2 regions of the Streptomyces sp. NPDC025784 genome follow, and region 1 is predicted to be linked to the other one. Evidence: riboswitches for the same ligand, from Rfam matches in the RefSeq annotation. Region 1 holds a riboswitch; the other holds the start of a gene.
The links. A riboswitch is a leader RNA that binds a small molecule or an ion and turns the genes downstream of it on or off. The one in region 1 is predicted to bind cyclic di-AMP.
Positions count from the first base shown of each region.

Region 2: another riboswitch for cyclic di-AMP. It lies ahead of ACZ4IF_RS09605 (M23 family metallopeptidase); the one in region 1 lies ahead of ACZ4IF_RS12295 (M23 family metallopeptidase).

Region 1 covers NZ_JBVHMN010000004.1:128,160-135,660, forward strand. Annotated here, with positions in the region: gene ACZ4IF_RS12285 (M16 family metallopeptidase) at 1-638, shown strand, start outside; gene ACZ4IF_RS12290 (M16 family metallopeptidase) at 635-2,035, shown strand; cyclic di-AMP (ydaO/yuaA leader) riboswitch at 2,251-2,410, shown strand; gene ACZ4IF_RS12295 (M23 family metallopeptidase) at 2,423-3,187, shown strand; gene ACZ4IF_RS12300 (GntR family transcriptional regulator) at 3,449-4,144, shown strand; gene ACZ4IF_RS12305 (HPr family phosphocarrier protein) at 4,314-4,595, opposite strand; gene ACZ4IF_RS12310 (bifunctional acetate--CoA ligase family protein/GNAT family N-acetyltransferase) at 4,773-7,501, shown strand, end outside.
Region 2 covers NZ_JBVHMN010000003.1:23,213-30,713, reverse strand. Annotated here, with positions in the region: gene ACZ4IF_RS09640 (amino acid permease) at 1-170, shown strand, start outside; tRNA gene ACZ4IF_RS09635 (tRNA-Lys) at 292-364, shown strand; gene ACZ4IF_RS09630 (GTP cyclohydrolase II) at 437-1,063, opposite strand; gene ACZ4IF_RS09625 (MarR family winged helix-turn-helix transcriptional regulator) at 1,261-1,764, opposite strand; gene ACZ4IF_RS09620 (dihydrofolate reductase family protein) at 1,867-3,012, shown strand; tRNA gene ACZ4IF_RS09615 (tRNA-Met) at 3,101-3,174, shown strand; gene ACZ4IF_RS09610 (PP2C family protein-serine/threonine phosphatase) at 3,356-4,561, shown strand; cyclic di-AMP (ydaO/yuaA leader) riboswitch at 4,795-4,949, shown strand; gene ACZ4IF_RS09605 (M23 family metallopeptidase) at 4,961-5,998, shown strand; gene ACZ4IF_RS09600 (aldo/keto reductase) at 6,614-7,501, shown strand, end outside.

The DNA.
Region 1 (7,501 bases):
GCTCGCTGCCCGACGTCATCGGCGAGCAGCTGCGCGAGGTCGTCGAGGAAGAGGTCCCGGCGCGCGCCCTGATGGCCGCCTACCGGCTCCCGGAGGACGGCACGCGCGCGTGCGACGCTGCCGACCTGGCCCTCACCGTCCTCGGCGGCGGCGAGTCGTCCCGGCTCTACAACCGGCTGGTCCGCCGCGACCGCACCGCCGTCGCGGCCGGGTTCGGCCTGCTCAGGCTCGCCGGAGCGCCCTCCCTCGGGTGGCTCGACGTGAAGACGTCCGGCGACGTCGAGGTCCCGGTCATCGAGGCCGCCGTCGACGCGGAGCTCGCCCGGTTCGCCGAGGAGGGCCCCACCGCCGAGGAGATGGAGCGGGCGCAGGCCCAGCTGGAGCGCGAGTGGCTGGACCGGCTGGGCACGGTCGCGGGCCGCGCCGACGAACTGTGCCGGTTCGCCGTCCTGTTCGGCGACCCACAGCTCGCCCTGACCGCCGTGCAGCGCGTCCTCGCCGTCACTGCCGAGGAGGTCCAGGAGGTCGCCAAGGCCCGGCTGCGCCCCGACAACCGCGCGGTGCTCGTCTACGAGCCGATCGCCGAGGCCGCTCAGGCCGCCGAAACCACCGACGAAGACGAGGAGTCGGCGAAGTGACCGAGCTCGCGAGCATGGATTTCCACCCGCAGCCCCAGGCGGGCGAGGCCAAGCCCTGGGCATTCCCGGCCCCCGAGCGCGGCACGCTGGACAACGGTCTGACGGTGCTGCGCTGCCACCGCCCCGGTCAGCAGGTCGTCGCTGTCGAGGTGCTGCTCGCGGCGCCCCTGGAGGCCGAGCCGGCCGGTCTGGACGGCGTCGCCACCATCATGGCGCGGGCCTTCTCGGAGGGCACGGACAAGCACTCCGCCGAGGAGTTCGCCGCGGAGCTGGAGCGCTGCGGCGCCACGCTCGACGCGCACGCGGACCACCCCGGCGTGCGTCTGTCGCTCGAAGTCCCCGTCTCCCGCCTGCCCAAGGCGCTCGGTCTGCTGGCCGACGCCCTGCGGGCACCGGCGTTCGAGGACAGCGAGGTCGAGCGGCTGGTGCGCAACCGGCTGGACGAGATCCCGCACGAGTCGGCCAACCCGGCCCGCCGCGCCGCCAAGGAGCTCTCCAAGGAGCTCTTCCCGTCGACCTCGCGCATGTCGCGCCCGCGGCAGGGCACCGAGGAGACCGTCGAGAACATCGACTCGGCGGCCGTGCGCGCCTTCTACGAGAAGCACGTGCGCCCCGCGACCGGGACCGCGGTCATCGTCGGTGACCTCACCGGCGTCGACGTCGACGAACTGCTCGGCGACACGCTCGGCTCCTGGACCGGCTCGTCCGCCGAGCCCCGCCCGGTGCCGCCGGTGAGCGCCGACGACACGGGCCGCGTGATCATCGTCGACCGGCCCGGCGCCGTCCAGACGCAGCTGCTCATCGGCCGTGTGGGGGCCGACCGGCACGACCGGGTGTGGCCCGCCCAGGTGCTCGGCACCTACTGCCTCGGCGGCACCCTCACCTCGCGCCTGGACCGGGTCCTGCGCGAGGAGAAGGGATACACCTACGGCGTACGGGCGTTCGGCCAGGTCCTGCGGGCCGCGCCGTCGTCCTCCGCGGGCACCACGGGCGTGGCGATGCTCGCCATCAGTGGCTCCGTGGACACCCCGAACACGGGTCCGGCGCTCGACGACCTGTGGAAGGTGCTCCGCACCCTCGCGGCGGAGGGTCTGACCGACGCGGAGCGGGACGTCGCCGTGCAGAACCTGGTCGGTGTGGCGCCCCTCAAGTTCGAGACCGCGGCGGCCGTGGCGAGCACACTCGCGGACCAGGTCGAGCAGTTCCTGCCCGACGACTACCAGGCGACGCTGTATCAGCAGCTGGCCGCGACGGGCACCGTGGAGGCCACGGCGGCCGTCGTGAACGCCTTCCCGGTGGACCGGCTGGTGACGGTCCTGGTGGGCGACGCCGAGCAGATCAAGGAGCCCGTCCAGGCCCTCGGAATCGGTGAAGTGACCGTCGTGACGGCCGAGTAGAGCGGCGCGACATCCCGGAGGCCCGGGTGACGCATACGTCACCTGGGCCTCGCTTTGTCCGGACTTCCTCCTCAATTTGTCCGTATTGGTAGAGAGGTTGCCTGTCTGCCCTGTGGCATGCACTACAAAAACCGTGATCCGTTTGTTGTTTGAAAGACGCCCCGTCTAGCGTCGATCCGGCTGTTCGCCAGGCAATGCGCCGCGCCCGCGGCACCGGACAGCCATCGCCGAGTCCCCGTACGGCGCGAGCCAGGGGAGCCGGGGACCCATACGCAGTCCCTGGGGTGAATCGGACGCCCTCCCGGAGGGGGTCCGTAGGAGACCTTCCTGCTCCGAACCCGTCAGCTAACCCGGTAGGCGAGAGGGAAGGAAAGGACCAGCCCCTACATGGCGTTCACCTGTGGCACCGGGAAGCATCGTCGTCCGAGCCGCGTGAAGCGCACCACCACGAACGCCGTAGGCGTCGCGGCGCTCACCACCACCGGCGTCGTCGGGGCGCTGGCCGCCCCCGCGCTCGCCGCGGAAACCTCCGTCGAGCAGACCGGACTGACCCCGGTCGTCACCCTCGGCGACTCGGTCGCCGAGCAGATCGACGAGCAGGCCGTGGCGCAGCAGCGCGCCGCCGACGAGGCCGCGGTGCTGAAGAAGGCCGAGGAGGCCGCCCGCAAGCGGGCCGCCGAGGAGGCCAAGAAGAAGCGTGAGGCCAAGGAGCGCGCAGCCCGTGAGGCCGAGCGCAAGCGCCTCAACTCCTTCGTCCTGCCGATCACCGGCTCGTACGTCTCCACGGGCTACAGGACCGGTGGCAGCCTCTGGTCCTCCGGCAGCCACACCGGCGTCGACTTCCACGCGGCGTCCGGCACCCCGGTCCACGCCGTCGGCTCGGGCACGGTCGTCACGGCCGGCTGGGGCGGCGCCTACGGCAACCAGGTCGTGATCAAGATGCACGACGGTACGTACACGATGTACGGCCACCTGTCGTCCATCGGTGTCTCCGTCGGCCAGGCGGTCACCCCGGGGCAGCAGATAGCCCTCTCCGGGTCCACCGGGAACACCACCGGACCGCACCTCCACTTCGAGGCCCGCACGACCGCGGAGTACGGCTCGGACATGGACCCCGTCGGCTACCTCCGCGCGCGCGGTGTGAGCGTCTGACGCACCTCCGCCCGCGGGGCGCGGACGTCCGACGCGCAGCCGCCCGCGCGGTGTGAACCTCCGACGTCCGCTCCGCGACTTCTTCACGACTTTGGATGTCCCGGCTCACCGAGCCGGGGCATCGTCGTTTCGGCCGGGCATCTGTCCAAAAAATATCCATGGATTCCGGCCTCCCGTCGGAAATTCCGGCTGCCTGCAATAGAGTCACTGAACAGGCGTCAATCGATGGCGTTTCGCGGGCATTAAAGCGGAGGTCCGGTCATGCGTATTCCGGCGCACTCGGTATGCACGGCGATCCGTGACGACATCGTCGCGGGCGTCTACGAGCGCGGCAGCCGGCTCACCGAGGAACTGCTCGCCCGCCGCTACGGCGTCTCGCGTGTCCCCGTGCGCGAAGCCCTGCGCACTCTGGAGGCCGAGGGCTTCGTCGTCACCCGGCGGCACGCGGGCGCGTGTGTCGCCGAGCCGACCGAGCAGGAGGCGTCGGACCTGCTGGAGATGCGGATGCTGCTGGAGCCGCTGGGTGCGGCGCGGGCCGCCCAGCGTCGGACCGAGGCCCATCTGAAGGTGCTCCGGGGCCTGGTCAGGCTAGGTCAGGAGCGCGCCCGGAGGGGGCACAGCGAGGATCTGCGCTCCTTGGGCGGCTGGTTCCACGAGACCCTCGCGCAGGCCTCCGGCAGTCCGGCGCTGACCTCCACGCTCGCCCAGCTGCGGCACAAGATCGCCTGGATGTACACCGTGGAGGTGCCGGCCGGCCCGGCGGAGTCCTGGGCGGAGCACGGCGGGATCGTGGACGCCGTCGCGCGGGGCGACAGCGAGCGGGCCCGGTCGATCACGGCTCTGCACGCGGAGCGTGCGACGGCCGCGCACCGGCTCCGTTTTCCCGGCGGCGGGGACCGGGCGGAACGTGTGAGGACTTCGCAACATCCCGTAAACATGACGGGCGTGCGGCATTAACACGGGCGCCGTATACAAAGAGGAGTAATTCGAGGGGGATTATTTCTGCTGCCCGAAAACGGGAAAAGTGAAGGGCTCGTCCGAGAATCTCGGACGAGCCCTTCGGCGGATGTGCGGGACGGCGTTCTTTCGCCTCTCGGGGCGAAGTCCGCCGTCGCCGGCAATGCGCTCAGACGGTCTCCGGGAGCTCCTCGAGCCCCTCGGCGACGAGCTTGGCGAGGCGGTCGAGGGCGGTGTCCGCACCCTCGGCGTCGGAGGCGAGGACGATCTCCTCGCCGCCCTGGGCACCCAGGCCGAGGACCGCGAGCATGGAGGCCGCGTTGACGGGGTTCCCGTCGGCCTTGGCGATCGTCACGGGGATGCCGGAGGCCGTGGCGGCCCGGACGAAGATGGAGGCGGGGCGGGCGTGGAGGCCCTCAGCCCAGCCGACGTTGACGCGGCGCTCAGCCATGTGATGCTGCCCTTCAGGTGTTCAGGGTTGTCTAGACCAGTGTCCCATAACGTGAAGACTGCCCGGAGCGGTCCGGAGTCCCGTCCCGAGTGTCGCCGGATCGCGGCCTCGATCCGGCTTCCGTCCTCCACAGACTGCCTCGCGCCGTTGTCGGACGCGAGCCGTACTCTGGGGCCCATGCAGACCTCGCCGGACGGGCACGCGTACCCCGCTCACTGGGAAGCCGACGTGGTGCTGCGCGACGGCGGCACCGCACGCATCAGGCCCATCACCGTCGATGACGCCGAGCGCCTGGTCAGCTTCTACGAGCAGGTGTCCGACGAGTCGAAGTACTACCGCTTCTTCGCGCCGTATCCGCGCCTGTCCGCGAAGGACGTCCACCGCTTCACGCACCACGACTTTGTGGACAGGGTGGGTCTCGCGGCCACGGTGGGCGGCGAGTTCATCGCCACCGTACGCTACGACCGCATCAATGCCGACGGCCTGCCCGCGTCCGCCCCCGCCGACGAGGCCGAGGTCGCCTTCCTCGTCCAGGACGCCCACCAGGGCCGCGGTGTCGCCTCGGCCCTCCTCGAACACATCGCGGCCGTGGCCCGTGAGCGCGGCATCCGCCGCTTCGCCGCCGAGGTGCTGCCCGCCAACAACAAGATGATCAAGGTGTTCACGGACGCCGGCTACACCCAGAAGCGAAGCTTCGAGGACGGCGTCGTACGCCTGGAGTTCGACCTCGAACCCACCGACCGCTCGCGTGCCGTCCAGTGGGCGCGGGAGCAGCGCGCCGAGGCCAGGTCCGTGCAGCGGCTGCTCGCCCCCGGCTCGGTCGCCGTCATCGGCGCGGGCCGCACCCCCGGCGGCGTCGGCCGCAGCGTCCTCGCCAACCTCCGCGACGCCGGTTTCACGGGCCGCCTCTTCGCGGTCAATAAGGCGCTCCAGGAGAAGGAACTCGACGGAGTCCCCGCCTACCGCTCCGTGCGCGACATCACCGAGCCCGTCGACCTCGCGGTCGTCGCCGTCCCCGCACCGTACGTCCCCGAAGTCGTCGCGGAGTGCGGGGTGCACGGGGTGCAGGGACTCGTGGTGGTCTCCGCCGGATACGCGGAGAGCGGCCCCGAAGGACGCCGACTCCAGCGCGAACTGGTGCGCCAGGCACGCTCGTACGGCATGCGGATCATCGGCCCCAACGCCTTCGGCGTCATCAACACGTCCCCGCAGGTGCGCCTCAACGCCTCGCTCGCCCCGGAGATGCCGCGCCCCGGGCGGATAGGGCTGTTCGCCCAGTCCGGGGCCATCGGCATCGCCCTGCTGTCCAGGCTGCACCGGCGCGGCGGCGGCGTCACCGGCGTGACCGGCGTGTCCACCTTCGTCTCCTCGGGCAACCGCGCGGACGTCTCGGGCAACGACGTCCTCCAGTACTGGTACGACGACCCGGACACCGACGTCGCCCTCATGTACCTCGAATCCATCGGCAACCCGCGCAAGTTCACGCGCCTGGCCCGGCGGACGGCGGCGGCCAAGCCGCTGGTCGTGGTGCAGGGCGCGCGGCACGGGGGAGTGGCGCCCCTCGGCCACACCGTGCGGCCCACCCGCCTGCCGTACGCCACCGTGTCCGCCCTGCTGCGGCAGGCCGGGGTGATCCGCGTGGACACCATCACCGAACTGGTCGACGCCGGGCTGCTCCTGGCCCGTCAGCCGCTGCCCCAGGGCCCCCGAGTCGCCATCCTCGGCAATTCGGAGTCGCTGGGACTTCTCACCTACGACGCATGCCTCGCCCAGGGGCTGCGTCCACTGCCCCCGCTGGACCTGACCACGGCGGCATCGGCGGAGGACTTCCGGCACGCGCTGGCCCACGCCCTGTCCGAGGGCGGCTGCGACGCCGTCGTGGTGACGGCGATCCCGGCGGTGGGGGAGACGTCCGCCCGGGACGCGGCCCTCGCCGAGGCCCTGCGTTCGGCCTCCGCCGAGGCCCCCACGAAGCCGGTGCTGGTCGTGCACGTCGAGCTCGGCGGACTCGCCGAGGCGCTGTCCGCGGCGGCGAGCACCGCGCCCCAGGCCGCGGCCCCGGCTCCCGGAGCCGCTGACGCCACCCGCACCCCCGCCGCCCCGGCCCCGCCCGCATCGCGGACCCCCGGTCCGCCCGGCGCAGCAGGAGCCGCACCGGAGCCGGACCGCCGCCTCATCCCGGCCTACCCCGCGGCCGAGCGCGCCGTCCGCGCTCTCGCCGAAGCCGTCAGATACGCCCAGTGGCGACGCGACGCCGCCCAGCCCGGCAAGGTGCCCGAGTACGAGGACATCGACGAGAAGGGGGCGGCCGCGCAGATCGACGCCCTCCTCGCACGGGGCGAGGGACTGACGCTCGGCACGGAGGAGGCGTGCGTCCTGCTCGGGCGCTACGGCATCGACGTGCGCCGGGCCCTGCCCGCGCCCACGCCCGACGACGCCGTGCGGGCCGCGCGCACCCTCGGCTATCCCGTGGCCCTCAAGACCACCGCCCCGCACCTGCGGCACCGCGCCGACCTGGGAGGAGTCCGGCTCGACCTCGCGGACGAAGAACAATTGCGACGGGCGTACACGGAGTTGACCGACCTGTTCGGGACGCCTCAGGAGCTGCGCCCCGTCGTGCAGGCGATGGCGCCGCGTGGAGTGGACACCGTCGTACGCGCCGTCATCGACCCGGCGGCCGGGGCGGTCCTGTCCTTCGGGCTCGCCGGGGCCGCCTCGGAGCTGCTCGGCGACACCGCGCACCGGCTGGTCCCGGTCACCGACCGGGAGGCGGCCTCCCTGGTCAGGTCGATCAGGACGGCGCCGCTGCTGTTCGGCTGGCGGGGCTCCGCGCCGGTCGACACGGCTGCCCTCGAGGAGCTGCTGCTGCGGGTGTCGCGGCTGGTCGACGACCATCCCGAGGTCGT
Region 2 (7,501 bases), on a different contig from region 1:
TCACCTGGGAGACCTTCAACTACGCCCCGGTGGCGGTGCTCGTGGTCCTCGGGTTCGCGGCGACCTGGTGGCTGGCCTCGGCCCGCCACTGGTTCCTCAATCCCGACCACGAACGGACGATCGCCCGCGAGGCGGCGCGCAGGGGTGCGCCCGAACCGGTCGATCCGTGACCTAGCGCGCTTTTGGCGTGGCCGGTGCGCCGATACCCGATCGGAGTCCCGGCCACGTCCGGCTATGCTCGGGGATGCATCGGCGCGGGCCGGTGCGGCGCGTCGGCATCGGCCGGTGCGTGGACCCTTAGCTCAATTGGCAGAGCAGTGGACTTTTAATCCATTGGTTGTGGGTTCGAGTCCCACAGGGTCTACCGCGCACGGCGCCCCACCCGGTCTCGGGTGGGGCGCCGTCGTCGTCCGTGCGGGCGCCGCGGGGCGGGGCGTCAGCCCGCCGTCAGTTCCGGCAGCGGCAGCGTGTGCTGGGTCTGGAGGACCTTGGCACGCAGGTAGCGGACGTTGTGCGTGGTGGTGAAGACGCCCGTCGGGACACGCCGGGCGACCGTGATGCCGAGGTCGCGGAGCTGGTCGGCCTTGTCCGGGTTGTTGGAGAGCAGGTCCACGGAGTCGATGCCGAGGGCCCGGAGCATCTGGGCGGCGGCCGTGTAGTCGCGGCCGTCCTCGGGCAGCCCGAGCGCGGCGTTGGCGGCGTACGTGTCGAGGCCCTGGTCCTGGAGGGCGTACGCGTCGAGCTTGTTGTAGAGGCCGATCCCGCGGCCTTCCTGACGGAGGTACAGGAGCACGCCGCCACGGTCCGCGATCCGTTCCACCGCCTCGCGCAGCTGCGGGCCGCAGTCGCAGCGGGCCGAGCCGAAGACGTCGCCGGTCAGGCACTCGGAGTGCAGCCGCACCAGCGGGTCGGGCCCGGGCTCGCCGAGCACGACCGCCAGGTGCTCCCGCTCGTCGGCGAGGCCGTGGAAGGTGACCAGCTCCGCGTCGACCGAGTAGCCGTCACCGAAGCGCAGCGGTACGCGGACGCGGGTGCGCACCGTGGCGGTGGGGTAGTCGCGCATGTTGTCTCTCCGTCCAGCGGGTTCGTTCGAGACGGTGCTTCAGATTTGAAGCAAGCCCTCGGAGGGAGACACTACATGATGCTTTAAAGTTCAAGCAATGCGTTTCGCGTCGCCTGTTGCCCGGTGTGCCGTGCGGCGCGGTCCGAGGCCGGCGGCGACTCGCGTGCCCCTCGGTCCGCGCGTCTCGCGCGCGGACCTCACGAAGAACGCCGCCGCCAGGGCAGATCTTCCCCGCAGGTCCCGGCCTGTTCGCCCTGGATCGCCCGCGTGATGGCCCCGCAGATCTCCTCCAGCTGGCCGACCTGCTCCGGGGTGAGATGGTCGAAGAGCGCCGCCCGTACCGTCTCCACGTGTCCCGGCGCCGTCCGCTCCAGGACGGCCATGCCCTCATCGGTGAGGGCCGCCACGTGGCCGCGCTTGTCGGTGGGGCAGCCCTCGCGGCGCACCGTCCCGTCGTTCTCCAGCCGTGTCACCGCGTACGTCAGCCGGCTGCGGGTGATCTTCAGGATCTCGGCCAGCTCGGTCATGCGCAGCCGCCGGTCCGGCGCCTCGGAGAGCATGGCGAGGATGGAGTAGTAAAGGTGCGGCATGCCCGCCTCCGCCTGGAGCCGGCGGTCGATCGTGTCCTCCAGGAGCGAGGAGGCGGAGACGTACGAGCGCCAGGCGCGCTGTTCGGCGGGGGAGAGCCAGCGGGTCGTCATGCTGCCAGTCTAGGTATTGTTTAAAAGTTGAACCACTGAGCCAGTCGGGCCGGGCCGCCGCGAGCCGGTTCGAACCGCCGAGAGCCGGAGGGTGCGTCTCCCATGCCCCATCCCTACGTCCTGCTGTCCGCCGCCGTCTCCCTCGACGGCTTCCTGGACGACACCGGCCCCGAGCGGCTGCTGCTCTCGGGAGCGGCCGACTTCGACCGCGTCGACGAGGTGCGGGCGTCCAGCGACGCGATCCTCGTCGGAGCCGGCACGATCCGCGCGGACAACCCGCGGCTCCTGGTCAACTCGGCCGAGCGCCGCGCCGCACGCGTCGCCGCGGGACGCCCGGAGTACCCGCTGAAGGTCACCGTCAGCGGCTCCGGCGACCTCGACCCGGCGGCGCAGTTCTGGCACACCGGCGGCGAGAAGGCCGTCTACACGACGGACAAGGGGGCGGGCCGGGCGGCCGAGGCCCTGCGCGGACTCGACCACCTCGGCATCGACATCGTCTCCACCGGCCCCGAGCTCGACTGGCGCGCGCTGCTGGAGCACCTGCACGACATCCGGGGGGTGCGCCGCCTCATGGTCGAGGGGGGCGGGCGGGTCCACACCCAGCTGATGCGGGAAGGGCTCGCGGACGAGCTGCAACTCGCCGTCGCACCGCTCTTCGTGGGCCAGCCGGACGCGCCGCGGCTGTTCGGCCCGGGCGCCTATCCCCCCGGGCGGATGCGCCTGGTGGAGACGCGGGCCGTCGGAGACGTCGTCCTCATCCGGTACGTCCCCACGGCGCCGGGCACCGGGGAGCTCGCCGGTGCCGCGGACCGGCAGTGGCTGGCCCTCGCCTGCGAGCTGGCCGCGCAGTGCCCGCCCTCGCAGACGGCGTTCAGCGTGGGCGCGGTGGTGGTCGCGGCCGACGGCACCGAGCTGGCCCGCGGTCACTCCCGGGAGGGCGACGACCCGGTCGTGCACGCCGAGGAGGCCGCGCTGGCCAAGATCGACCCCGCCGACCCCCGGCTGGCCTCCGCCACCGTGTACAGCAGCCTGGAGCCGTGCGCCCGACGCGCCTCCCGGCCGGCCCCCTGCGCCCGGCTGATCCTCGACGCCGGGGTGCGGCGCGTGGTGACAGCGTGGCGCGAGCCCGACACGTTCGTCGCGGAGGCCGACGGGAGCGGGCTGCTCGCCGCCGCGGGCGTCCACGTCGTCGAACTGCCGGAGTTCGAGGAGCGGGCGAAGGCGCCCAACCGGCACCTGCTCGGGTAGCCCCCGGCCCCGCGCGACACGCCGGGCGGGGGCGCGGGGAAACGTGTGTGCTTCGGGTCCCGCGGATGGCGTACACTGGTTTCACCGACGCGGGGTGGAGCAGCTCGGTAGCTCGCTGGGCTCATAACCCAGAGGTCGCAGGTTCAAATCCTGTCCCCGCTACTGAAACAAGGGCCGGACTCGGAATGACGAGTCCGGCCCTTGGTCTTTCCCCGACCCCTTCCCGCTCGTCGGCCCGCGTCCTTGTCCCGCGCCCCGGGCGGCGGCCGGGCACGACCTCGCGCATTCCCCCGGTCGGTCCACACCGGTCGCTGCCCGCCCCCGTGCCGGGAAATCTGGACGGGTGGGGCGACCAGGAAGCGAGCGGCCGGCGGCCACGGGCCCGTACGACCGGTCCGGTGGACGGCTGCCGGGCGACGCCGTGCCCGACCCCGGCCTCGGGGACACCCGGCGGTCCCGCCCGGCGGGCGCCGGGGAGCGTGGGGTCTCCTCCGTGCGGACCTTCGTCCGGGTGCTGCCCGCGCTGCTCGTCGTCGCCGGGGTCCTCTACGACTACCTGACCCCGAGGGAGTTCACCGCCGCCCCGTTCTTCACCGCCGCCCCGCTGGTGGCCGCGCCGCTCTACACGCTGCTGAGCACGGCGCTCACCGGCCTGCTGGCCGTCGTCGCCGTCCTCGCGGTCCACCTCAGGCTCGGGATCGTCATACACGTCGACGCGGTCACGGAAGTCGTCACCGTGGCGACCGCCGCCGGCCTGGCCGCGCTCATCAACGTCCTCGTGCGCCGCAGCGACGAACGGCTCGCCTCGGTCCGGGAGGTCTCCGAGTCCGCGCAGCGCGCGGTGCTGCCGGAACCGGCCGAGCGGATCGGCGGCCTGGAGGTCGCCGCACGCTACGAGGCGGCGCAGGCCGACGCGTTCATCGGCGGCGACCTTTACGCGGTGCAGGACTCGTCGCACGGCGTACGTCTGGTCGTGGGCGACGTACGCGGCAAGGGCATGGGCGCCGTGGCCGCCGTCGCCGTCGTGATCGGCGCCTTCCGGGAGGCGGCCGAGCAGGAGGCGACCCTGGAGGCGGTCGCCGGCCGTCTCGAACGGGCGCTGGCGCGCGAGGGCACCCGACGGGAGGGCCTCGACGCCTTCGAGGGCTTCACCACGGCCGTGCTCGCGGAGGTCCCGCACGGCGAATGTGCCGTGCGGATCCTCAACCGCGGCCATCCGCCGCCCCTGCTGCTGCACGCCGACGGCACGCTCGTCACGCTCGACGGCGGGCCGCCGGCACTGCCGCTCGGGATGGGCGAGCTGGGCAGCTGGCCCGATCGCGCGGTGTGCGAGAAGTTCCCGCACGGGGCGACGCTGCTCCTCTACACCGACGGTCTGTCCGAGGCGCGCGACGGGCGTGGGGAGTTCTACGACCCGGCGGCGCGTCTCGCCGGACGCGTATTCCCCGGTCCCGACGCCCTGTTGACCGTCCTGGCCGAGGAGGTCCGGCGGCACGCGGGAGGCGGCACGACGGACGACATGGCGCTGCTCGCCGTACGGCGTCCTTGATCGTTGTCACCGGGGGTGACCGGACCGTACCCCTCCGCATAACGACTGACACACCATCAGGAGAAGGTGTGTTTACGAGGTGCGGTCAACTCGCCCGGTTTCCGGCGGTGGTGCCCCCAAAGTCCAGGCCAAAAGCGTTAACGATCAATCCGAACGGCTTGGAATCCGGGGTCCGCGTCTATTAACGTTCGATAACGCAGCGCGGTCGTCCCAGCCGTCACAAGAGGCGGCTCCGTGCGCACGCGCCGAATCCCGCAAGGGAGCCGGGGAACCACCAACTTGGGGTGAATCGGGCGTTCTTCGCGGTCATATCCGTGAGGGACGCGCGTAGGAGACCTTCCTGCTCCGAACCCGTCAGCTAACCCGGTAGGCGAGAAGGAAGGAAAGGAGCGCGCCCACGTGGCGTCCAACCGGCCTGCCCAGCCAACCTCGTTCGCGCCGGACGAAACCCAGTCCATCGGCTACGCGTACGGCAACGACGAGGGCCCCTGGGAGGAGTGGAATCCCACCGCGGATTCCGTCCGACCCGTCCGCGGCCGGCACCGCGTCAGCAAGCAGCGCGGTGGAGGACTCGCCCGCAGCTCCACCGTCCTCGGTGTCGGTGTCATAGCCGCCGTCGGCGCGGGTGGCATGGCCACCGCGGCGCCCGGCAAGCCGCCGGTCTCGATCTCGCTGCCCGACCTCTCCTCGGTCACCCAGTCCGCCAAGGCCCTGATCTCCGACGGCGAATCCAGCGCGCCCAAGGGCTCCAGCACCCCGCTCACCACCGCCGGACTGACCAGCGCGGACGCCGCGCAGGGCAGCGCCGACGCCGGTGAGGCGCTGCGTGCCCGCATCATGCAGCAGGCCGAGTCGCAGCAGGACCAGGTCGACAGCGCGGCCCAGAAGGCCGCCGAGACCGCCGCCGCGAAGCAGGCCGCCGAGACCGCCGCCAAGCAGCAGGACGCCGCCGAGGCCAAGGCCGCCGCCGCCAAGAAGAAGGCGGAGGAGGAAGCCAAGGCCAAGGCCGAGGCGGAGCGCCTCGCCGAGCTCGCCAAGAGCTACTCGCTGCCCACCTCCTCGTACACGCTGACCTCCACCTTCGGTGAGGCCGGCTCCATGTGGTCCTCCGGCTACCACACCGGCCTCGACTTCGCGGCGCCCACCGGGACGCTCATCAAGGCGATCCACGGCGGCACCATCACGGAGGCCGGCTGGGCCGGCGCGTACGGCTACCGCACGGTCCTCACCCTCGACGACGGCACGGAGCTGTGGTTCTGCCACCAGTCGTCGATCAGTGTCACCGCCGGGCAGAAGGTCACCACGGGCGAAGTGATCGGGCGCGTGGGTGCGACGGGCAATGTCACCGGACCGCACCTGCACCTGGAAGTGCACCCCGGCGGGGGCGACTCCATCGACCCGATGGCGTGGCTGCGGGGCAAGGGCCTCAACCCCTGAGCCGACCGTCTCCACCCTTGCGCCGAGGCGCTCCGGCCCCGGGCTGAGGGTTTCCCCACCCGTGCCGAGGGATCCGATCCCCGGCTGAGGTGCTCCACCCTTGCGCCGGGGACCTCCCTTGGCTGAGGTGCTCCACCCTTGCGCCGGGGATCTCCCTTGGCTGAGGTGCTCCACCCTTGCGCCGGGGATCTCCCTTGGCTGAGGTGCTCCGCCCTTGCGCCGGGGACCTCCCTTGGCTGAGGTGCTCCACCCTTGCGCCGGGGACCTCCCCTGGCCGAGGGTCTCCGCCCTTGCGCCGGGGATCTCCCCTGGCCGAGGGTCTCCGCCCTTGCGCCGGGGATCTCCCCTGGCCGAGGGTCTCCACCCGACCCAGGGCCGCGCGCCCCGGGTCCACGGGTTTCATCCCGAGCCGGGGGGCCGGCCCCGCTGCGAGGGACTCCGCTCCTGAGGCACGACCGCACTTCCTCCGCCGAGGCGGCGCCACCTCCTCCGCGGCATCGGTCTCCGGCGGTCCTGACGACAACCCCCCGACGTCAGGGCTGCCGGTCGGGTGCGTTCGGGTGTCCTCGGATGCATGCGGAATACACCCATCCGGTACGGGTGTTGGGGCGAGGTATGACACCTCTCCGCAAGCTCGGTCCGTCCGACCTCGAGGTCTTCCCGCTCGCCCTCGGGGGCAACGTCTTCGGCTGGACCGCCGACGAAGCACACTCCTTCGCCGTCCTCGACGCGTACACCGCCGCCGGCGGCAACTTCATCGACACCGCCGACTCCTACTCGGCGTGGGCCGACGGCAACGAGGGCGGCGAGTCAGAGACCCTCATCGGCAAGTGGCTGAGGAAGCGCGGCAACCGCGCCGACGTCGTCCTCGCCACCAAGGTCAGCCAGCACCCCCGGTACCCGGGCCTGTCCGGCGCCAACATCAAGGCGGCGGCCGACGCGTCCCTGCGCCGCCTCGGCACCGACTGCATCGACCTCTACTACACGCACTTCGACAAGCCGGAGGTGCCGGTCGAGGAGATCATCGGCGCGCTCGACGAACTGGTGCGGGCGGGCAAGGTGCGGCACATCGCCGCGTCCAACATCTCCCCCGAGCGGCTCCGCGAGTCCCTGGAGTTCTCCGACCGCGAGGGCCTCGCGCGCTATGTCGCCCTGCAGCCCCACTACAACCTCGTCTCACGCGACACGTACGAAGGGCCCCTGCACGACGTCGCCTCCCACGCCGGCCTCGCCGCCGTCCCGTACTTCGCCCTCGCGTCCGGCTTCCTCACGGGCAAGTACCGCCCGGGCGCGAGCGTCGACTCGGCCCGCGCCGCAGGGGCGGGCAAGCACCTCGGCACCGAACGCGGCATCCGCGTCCTGGCCGCCCTCGACGAGGTCGCCGAGGCGCACGGCGCACCGGTCGCCACGGTCGCCCTGGCCTGGCTGGCCGCCCAGCCGACGGTCGCGGCCCCCATCGCCTCCGCCCGCACGGCCGAACAGCTCCCGGCGCTGCTGGGCGTG